DNA from 2 places in the Enterobacter nematophilus genome. Region 1 is predicted to be linked to the other one. Evidence: predicted binding sites of a transcription regulator. Region 1 holds the regulator's gene; the other holds the start of a gene.
The links. The regulator PhoB, encoded in region 1, activates phosphate uptake and scavenging genes when phosphate is short. The targets are predictions, from matches to a motif close to CTGTCATAAAACTGNCNNAT.

Region 1 (4,213 bases):
TACCTCCTCTACCCGCAGTTCGCTGAGCGTTTCGCGCTGGGCGCCGAGCAGAATTTTCTCGCGCTGCTCGCGGCTGCGGCGCACCAGCAACACCTCTACCGGCAACTCTTCGGTCAGCGCCTGAATTTTCCGCTGCATATCGTGCAGGTAGTCATCGGTGGTGATTTCAATATCCAGCCAGACGGGCGGGTTAAGCTCCGCGCCGCGCCACTGCTCAAGCTGTTCCGTAATCGCGGCAAGATCGCCCTTCAGCACCGCCAGCGGCTGGGTGACCGGCACTTCCAGCGTCTCGACGGCGCTGAGTTTGCCCTCATCAAAGCTCACCAGATGTACGGATTTGGCTTTGCCGGTTTCATCGAAGCTGAGCGAAATAGGGGAACCGCAGTAGCGGATATGCTCGCAGCCGCCGATGACCTGGGCGCGGTGAATGTGCCCGAGCGCGATGTAGTCCGCGGGCGGGAAGTTTTGCGCGGGAAAGGCATCAAGCGTACCGATATAGATCTCGCGGACCGCGTCACTTTTGCTGGCCCCGACGGTGGTGAGGTGCCCGGTGGCAATGACCGGAATGGCCTGTTCACCGCGCAGGGCACAGGCTTGTGCGTGCTGCTGGTGATAATAGTCGGTGATGGCCTGTAATAAATGCTGCTGCTTTTCCGCGCCCGACAGTCCCGCCTGGCTTTGTACGATGTCCCGCGGGCGTAAAAAGGGAATCGGACACAGTACCGCGCCCGGCGATCCGTCGCGTTTTTTCAGGATCTGCGGCGCGTGCCCGGCGCTGGCGACCACGGTGGTATTGAGAAACGCCAGGATATCGCGGGATTCATTGAGCGTGGCGACGGAGTCATGGTTACCGGCGACAATCACCAGATGACAGCCGGTCTGCTGCAGGTTCACCACGAAGCGGTTATACAATTCACGCGCATAGCTCGGCGGCGAACCGGTATCGAAAATGTCACCCGCCACAATAATGGCATCCACCTCGTGCGCCTGGGCCGTTTCCAGAAGCCAGTTCAGGAACGCTTCATGTTCAGCCGCACGGCTTTTGCTGTAAAAATTTTGACCCAGATGCCAGTCCGAGGTGTGAAGTATGCGCATAGGAGATCCGTGGCGAAAAACGATGCGGGCGATTATAAACTGTCAGGGAGAGGAAAATAACCGCTGTAATAAAACAACAGTTTGCCATTTATAGTGGTACTGTTTTTCATAAATCTGTCATAAATCTGACGCATAATGGCGCCGCATTACAAACTTGTAACTTAAATAAGATAAGACAGGGCAAAGTATGGCGAGACGTATTCTGGTCGTAGAAGATGAAGCTCCAATTCGTGAAATGGTGTGCTTCGTGCTCGAACAAAATGGCTTCCAGCCGGTTGAAGCGGAAGATTATGACAGCGCGGTGAACCAGCTGAATGAACCCTGGCCCGATCTGATTCTGCTTGACTGGATGTTGCCCGGCGGCTCCGGACTGCAGTTTATCAAACACCTGAAGCGTGAAGCGCTGACCCGCGACATCCCGGTTGTGATGCTCACGGCGCGCGGAGAGGAAGAGGATCGCGTGCGCGGTCTGGAGACCGGCGCGGACGATTACATTACTAAACCTTTCTCTCCGAAAGAGCTGGTTGCCCGCATTAAGGCCGTCATGCGCCGTATTTCGCCGATGGCGGTGGAAGAGGTGATTGAGATGCAGGGCCTGAGCCTTGATCCTACGTCACACCGCGTGATGACCGGCGAAAATCCCCTCGACATGGGGCCTACCGAATTTAAACTCCTGCACTTCTTTATGACCCATCCGGAACGCGTTTACAGCCGCGAGCAGTTGCTGAATAACGTCTGGGGAACTAACGTGTATGTCGAAGACCGGACGGTTGACGTACATATCCGCCGCCTGCGAAAAGCGCTGGAACTGAGCGGCCACGATCGCATGGTACAGACGGTCCGCGGCACGGGTTATCGTTTCTCGACCCGTTTCTGAACAATGACAGGAGTGTGACGCGTGCTGGAACGTCTGTCATGGAAAAGGCTCGTCTTTGAACTGATCTTATGCTGTATTCCGGCCCTCCTTCTGGGGGCCATTATTGGGCACCTGCCGTGGTTTCTGCTGGCGGCGGTTACCGGGCTGTTAGTCTGGCATTTCTGGAACCTGCTTCGTCTCTCCTGGTGGCTGTGGGTTGACCGCAGTATGACGCCGCCGCCGGGAAGCGGCAGTTGGGAGCCGCTGCTGTACGGCCTGCACCAGATGCAGATGCGTAATAAAAAGCGCCGTCGCGAGCTGGGAAGCCTGATCAAACGCTTTCGCAGCGGCGCAGAGTCGCTGCCGGATGCGGTGATCCTGACGACAGAAGAAGGAACTATTTTCTGGTGTAACGGGCTTGCGCAACAGCTGCTGGGCCTGCGCTGGCCGGACGATAATGGTCAGAACATCCTCAACCTTCTGCGCTATCCCGAGTTCACGCTGTATCTTAAAAAGCGTGATTTCACCCGTCCCCACAATCTGAAGCTGAATAACGGCCGCCATCTGGAAATCCGCGTGATGCCCTACAGCGATCGCCAGTGGCTGATGGTGGCGCGCGACGTGACCCAGATGCACCAGCTGGAAGGGGCGCGTCGTAACTTCTTCGCCAACGTCAGCCACGAGCTACGCACCCCGTTGACCGTGCTGCAGGGCTACCTGGAGATGATGCAGGAGCAAACCCTGGAAGGCGCGCCGCGTGAAAAAGCGCTGCATACGATGCGCGAGCAAACGCACCGTATGGAAGGGCTGGTGAAGCAGCTGCTGACGCTGTCGAAGATTGAAGCGGCGCCGTCGCTTGCGCTGAATGACACCATTGATGTGCCCATGATGCTGCGCGTCGTCGAGCGTGAAGCGCAGACGTTAAGCCATAAAAAACATCAGCTGACCTTTGACGTCGACAATACGCTGAAGGTGCTGGGCAGCGAGGATGAACTGCGTAGCGCCATCTCCAACCTGGTGTACAACGCGGTAAACCATACGCCGGAAGGGACGGATATCGTGGTGCGCTGGCAGCATACGCCGGCAGGCGCCGAGTTTAGCGTGGAGGATAACGGGCCGGGGATCGCCCCGGAGCATATTCCGCGCCTGACCGAGCGCTTCTACCGGGTGGATAAAGCGCGATCGCGGCAGACGGGGGGGAGCGGCCTGGGGCTGGCGATTGTGAAACACGCGGTGAATCACCATGAAAGCCGTCTTGATATCCAGAGTACCCTGGGTAAGGGAACCCGCTTCAGTTTCGTTATCCCGGAACGATTAATTGCCAAAAAAAGCGCCTGACGGCAGGCGTGTCATTTTACCTTTCCACGGGTCAGCAATCGCTGGCCCGTTTGCTTTGCAGTCAAGCGAAACGCGTGTGAATTTTATACGGTTGGCTGTTTTTTGTTCGCATGATTAGCCATGGGTTTTTCCTATAATTAGCGCATTGTTCTGGTGTGCGTTTTCATACTGGCATATTGTTCTGGTTTTGCGATCCCTCCTTGCCTTTAAACGTTATAAGCGTTTAAATTGCCCCCCAGATACTGTCAGACCGACTGTATTTGCGTGGTAAATCGAAAAACTATTCTTCTCCACGCCAGGACGGGAGCATTTCCCGCTGAAATTGAGCAAATTTTCGGCTGTATCGTCCCGTCAGGGAAATCGAAAATCTCAACGTTTTCAACACCACATCCACAGGCAGTAAGGTTTTATGACCCATCACTTAAAATCGCGTGACATTATCGCGCTGGGCTTTATGACATTTGCGCTGTTCGTTGGCGCAGGCAACATCATTTTCCCTCCAATGGTTGGCTTACAGGCGGGTGAACACGTCTGGACCGCCGCGTTTGGTTTCCTGATTACTGCCGTGGGTCTGCCGGTACTGACCGTTATCGCGCTGGCGAAAGTCGGTGGCGGCGTGGATAGCCTCAGCACCCCGATTGGCAAAGTGGCTGGCGTTCTGCTGGCAACCGTCTGCTATCTGGCCGTTGGTCCGCTGTTTGCTACCCCGCGTACCGCGACCGTTTCCTTCGAAGTGGGTATCGCCCCGCTGACCGGCGACGGCGCGATGCCGCTGTTCATCTACAGCCTGATTTATTTCGCCATCGTTATTCTGGTTTCCCTCTATCCGGGCAAGCTGCTGGACACGGTCGGTAACTTCCTGGCGCCGCTGAAAATTGTGGCGCTGATCGTGCTGGCCGTGGCGGCCATCATCTGGCCAGCCGG
Region 2 (4,213 bases), on a different contig from region 1:
TCCTGGCCCCGGTGAAGTACGACTCTGAGCTCGGCGAAGCGTGGGTGGAGCATCACCCCATCGGCGTGCTGATGGCCGTTGAGCCTTGGAACTTCCCGTACTACCAGCTGATGCGCGTCCTGGCGCCAAACCTGGCGGCGGGTAACCCCGTTATTGCCAAGCATGCCAGCATCGTGCCGCACTGCGCCGAGACCTTTGCGCATCTGGTGCGCGAGGCGGGCGCGCCGGAAGGGGCGTGGACGAACCTGTTTATCTCGTCTGAACAGGTAGCGAATATCATCGCAGACGATCGCGTGCAGGGCGCAGCGCTAACCGGCTCCGAAAAGGCAGGCAGCGTGGTGGCCGCGCAGGCGGCGAAGCACATCAAGAAATCGACCCTGGAGCTGGGCGGTAATGACGTCTTCGTGGTGCTGGATGACGCGGACCTTGAGAAGGCCGTTAAGATTGGCGTGAATGCGCGACTCAACAACGCCGGGCAGGTCTGTACCGCGGCGAAGCGCTTTATCCTGCATGAAAAGATTGCCGATGCCTTCCTGACCAAATTTACCGAGGCGTTTAAGCAGGTGAAGATTGGCGATCCGCTGGACGAAAGCACCACGCTGGGGCCGCTCTCTTCCAAAGATGCGCTGGAAACGCTGACCAAACAGGTTAACGAGGCGGTGAAAAACGGCGCCACGCTGCACTATGGCGGCAAGCCGGTGCAGCGCGACGGTAGCTTCTTCGAACCGACGATCCTGACGAATATCTCCCGCGACAACCCGGCGTACTTCGAAGAGTTCTTCGGCCCGGTGGCGCAGATGTACGTGGTGAAAAACGACGACGAGGCGGTCGCGCTGGCGAACGACTCCCACTACGGCCTGGGCGGGGCGGTGTTCAGCCAGGACATCGAGCGCGCGAAGAAAATGGCGTCGCGGATCGAGACCGGGATGGTGTACATCAACTGGCTCACCGATACCGCAGCAGAGCTGCCGTTCGGCGGCGTGAAGCGCTCCGGCTACGGACGCGAGCTGTCGGATCTGGGGATCAAAGAGTTTGTGAACCAGAAGCTGGTGGTGGTGCGTAAGTAAGCGGTCATAAAAAACCTGCCGGTTGGCAGGTTTTTTTTCAGTTGATTACTGGACTTCGATCTTGTCCCAGCCGCTTTTGAACATGCAGCTGTCGACTAACGTATCCCGGCGATATTCATTCGCGTCTTCAACCGTGTAGCTCGTGGAAATATCCTTTTTCTTGTTCTTTTTGTCCGTTTTTTCCGAGCTCGAACCGGTCACTACGTTATCCGGGGGCAGATCGATCAGGGCCTGCGCTTCGCATTCCGTGAGCTTTTTATTCATCTCAGCGTCGGTCACGCCCGGTTTTACCCATTTGTACTGGACGCAGCCGGTGAGCATCAGCGTGAGGCTCAGAACGCAAAGCGCGGTAATGCGGTGTTTCATTAGAAGGTTACTCCACCGCCTACATATGCGCCGTCAATCAGGGTGTGGTTTGGACGACCATCTTTGCCGTCAACGCTCACGTGGCGGTAGCCCACTTTCAGCGTAACCGGTTTGATTGGGGTCCAGCTTACGCCGCCGTTAGCTTCAACGTAGTTTTTCACGCTGTTGTTCAGGCCTTCAGGTGCCACATAGCCTTCGCCATAGACGTGGATGCTGTCGGTCAGCGCAACGTTTACGCCGCCGCCAATCGGGAAGGCCACGCCGTTATCGCCTTTTTTCGGGCCGATGTAGATGGCCTTTGCGCCCGCATTCAGCATCACCGGGCCCACTTCCAGATTGTAACCTGCGCCCACGCCACCGGTCTGGGTACCGTCGTCGGTGTTTTTCAGCCAGTTGCTTTCGAGATAAACACCGGAGGAGGATTTGCCCATTTCCAGGTTGAGGTTAGTAAAGTTTTTACCCTGCTCAATGCTGCCGCCCATTGCCAGTGCGGAACCCGAGATGGCGGTCAGCGCAGAAAGAAGAAGAATGTTCAGTTTTTTCATGATTCGTGCCTCATCATCAAATTAATCTGGAGGCACCTTAACAAGCGATGTTTATGACTGCAAATGTGATGAAAATCGACTTTTCATGCTGGGTTTGTTAATTTTTTTATCTTTATTTGTAACGCTGAGGTTGGGTTGTCGGTGTGTCAACGCGCATATTTCAGGCGTTGAGGAACAGTTTAATTTTTTGACTAAACGAAATCTGAACGAGCCAGGGATAGTGGTTTGAGATGAATTAATTGGGCTTCTAATAATTTCCAATTCCATTTCTAAAATCACATAAAAAAACAAATTTTTACATTTTTATGGTCATTATTCGCTCAAATGCCCGGCTACGCTTCCTTTCCATGTCATTTTTCTGACACGTTTGTTCATTACGTTGTGGGCTTCACTTTCTGGATGCTAACAATATGAAAAGAAAAATCATTCCTGTGCTTATCGGCTGTACGCTCTCTTTCTCTGGCCTGGCGGCGCAGCCCACGGCTGAGCGCTATGTTGTCAGCTTCCCTGACGGCTCACACGTGAAATACAGCGGCGCGTTTGCCGACGCGTTTCCAAATGGACTCCCGGTAGGGATTGGCTCCGGCCTGCTGTTTACGGGCAAGCAGGGCGATGCCCTGACCTTCGCGACCGTGACCGATCGCGGTCCCAACGCCGATGCGCCCAAAATGGGCAAAAACGAAGCCAAAATTTTTGTCACGCCGGATTTCGCGCCGCTGCTGATGACCATCCGCGTCCAGAACGGCAAAGCGGAGGCTGTCGACGCCCGTCCGCTGCATGATGATAAAGGCGAGATTAACGGCCTGCCGCTGCAAAGCGGCGTGATTGGATCCACCAACGAGGTAGCGTTCAGCGATACCCTCAAAATTCTGAAGGGTGACAACCGCGGGCTGGACACGGAAGGCATCACCCCGGACGGCAAGGGCGGCTTCTGGCTGTGCGACGAGTATGGCCCGTTCCTGATTAACGTCGACAGCAAAGGAAAAATTCTGGCGATCCACGGGCCGCAGGCGGCAGAAGGGGAAAAATCCATCGCGGGCGGTCTGCCAAACGTTATCAAGTGGCGCCAGCCGAACCGGGGCTTTGAAGGCCTGACCCGGATGCCGGACGGGCGTATTATCGCCGCCGTGCAAAGCACGCTGGATATCGACGGCAAGAGCAAAAAGCAGGCGCTGTTTACGCGTCTGGTCAGCTTCGACCCGGCGACCGGTAAAACCGCGATGTACGGCTATCCCATCGACAGCGCGGCCTACAGCAAAAACAGTGACGCCAAAATCGGCGACATCGTGGCGCTGGATGACCAGCACATCCTGCTGATTGAGCAGGGTGAAGATAAAAACGACGCGATGCGTAACCTTATCTACAAGGTGGATCTCAGCAAGGCGAGCGACCTGACCGCCTTCGACAAGCCGGGCGAGTACCCGGAGTTTGATGATGAGAAAACCCTGGCGCAGCGCGGCATTACCCTTGCTGCAAAAACGCAGGTTGTCGATCTGCGCGCGCTGGGCTGGAAGCAGGAGAAGGCCGAAGGGCTGGCGCTGATCGACGGCAAACGGCTTGCGGTGGCGAACGATAACGACTTTGGCGTGAAGGTGGCGATGCAGCACCCGGTCGAGGGCAAAAAGCTCAAGGATTATCGGGTGAACGCGGAAGGCAAGCTGACGCTGGATGATAAACCGGTGGAAACCACGCTCAGCGTGAAGCCGCTGAAGAAGCCGGAATCGGACAGCGAGCTGTGGATTGTGACGCTGCCGGAGGCGTTGAAATAATACCAGGGCTTACCCCTCACCCTAACCCTCTCCCCGAAGGGGAGAGGGGATTGTTCGGGGCGGTTATTTCTTCAGACCCGCAAACGCTGCCCGGATTTCTTCTTCCGGCAGCTGTATGCCAATAAACACCATCACGCTGTGCGGCGCTTCATCCCCCCACGGGCGATCCCAGTCGGCGCTGTACAGGCGCTGCACGCCCTGGAACAGCAGGCGGTTCGGCTCGCCGTCGATCCACAGCATTCCTTTATAGCGCAGCAGCTTGTCGGCAAACGACAGCAGCAGGTTTTCCATCACGCGGGATACCTCGCCGATGTCCACCGGGTAGTCCAGCTCCACCACAATCGAAGCCACGTCGTTTTGCTTGTCGGAGATAAAGTGGAAGCGCGGTTTCGCGGTGACGTTCTCCTCCAGCATAAAGCCGTTGGTGTTAAACAGCTGGGCCAGGTCGATATCGCCATGCGTCACC

Region 2: a site for PhoB is predicted at 2,324-2,343, ahead of OSH03_RS13980 (esterase-like activity of phytase family protein). Genes of this name have one in related genera too.

The regions. Positions count from the first base shown of each region.
Region 1 covers NZ_JAPKNE010000006.1:120,617-124,829, forward strand. The annotation lists gene sbcD (exonuclease subunit SbcD) at 1-1,095, opposite strand, end outside; gene phoB (phosphate response regulator transcription factor PhoB) at 1,283-1,972, shown strand; gene phoR (phosphate regulon sensor histidine kinase PhoR) at 1,994-3,289, shown strand; gene brnQ (branched-chain amino acid transporter carrier protein BrnQ) at 3,699-4,213, shown strand, end outside.
Region 2 covers NZ_JAPKNE010000004.1:304,661-308,873, reverse strand. The annotation lists gene OSH03_RS13995 (NAD-dependent succinate-semialdehyde dehydrogenase) at 1-1,067, shown strand, start outside; gene OSH03_RS13990 (hypothetical protein) at 1,113-1,433, opposite strand; gene OSH03_RS13985 (YfaZ family outer membrane protein) at 1,433-1,978, opposite strand; gene OSH03_RS13980 (esterase-like activity of phytase family protein) at 2,389-3,747, shown strand; gene yjiA (GTPase) at 3,811-4,213, opposite strand, start outside.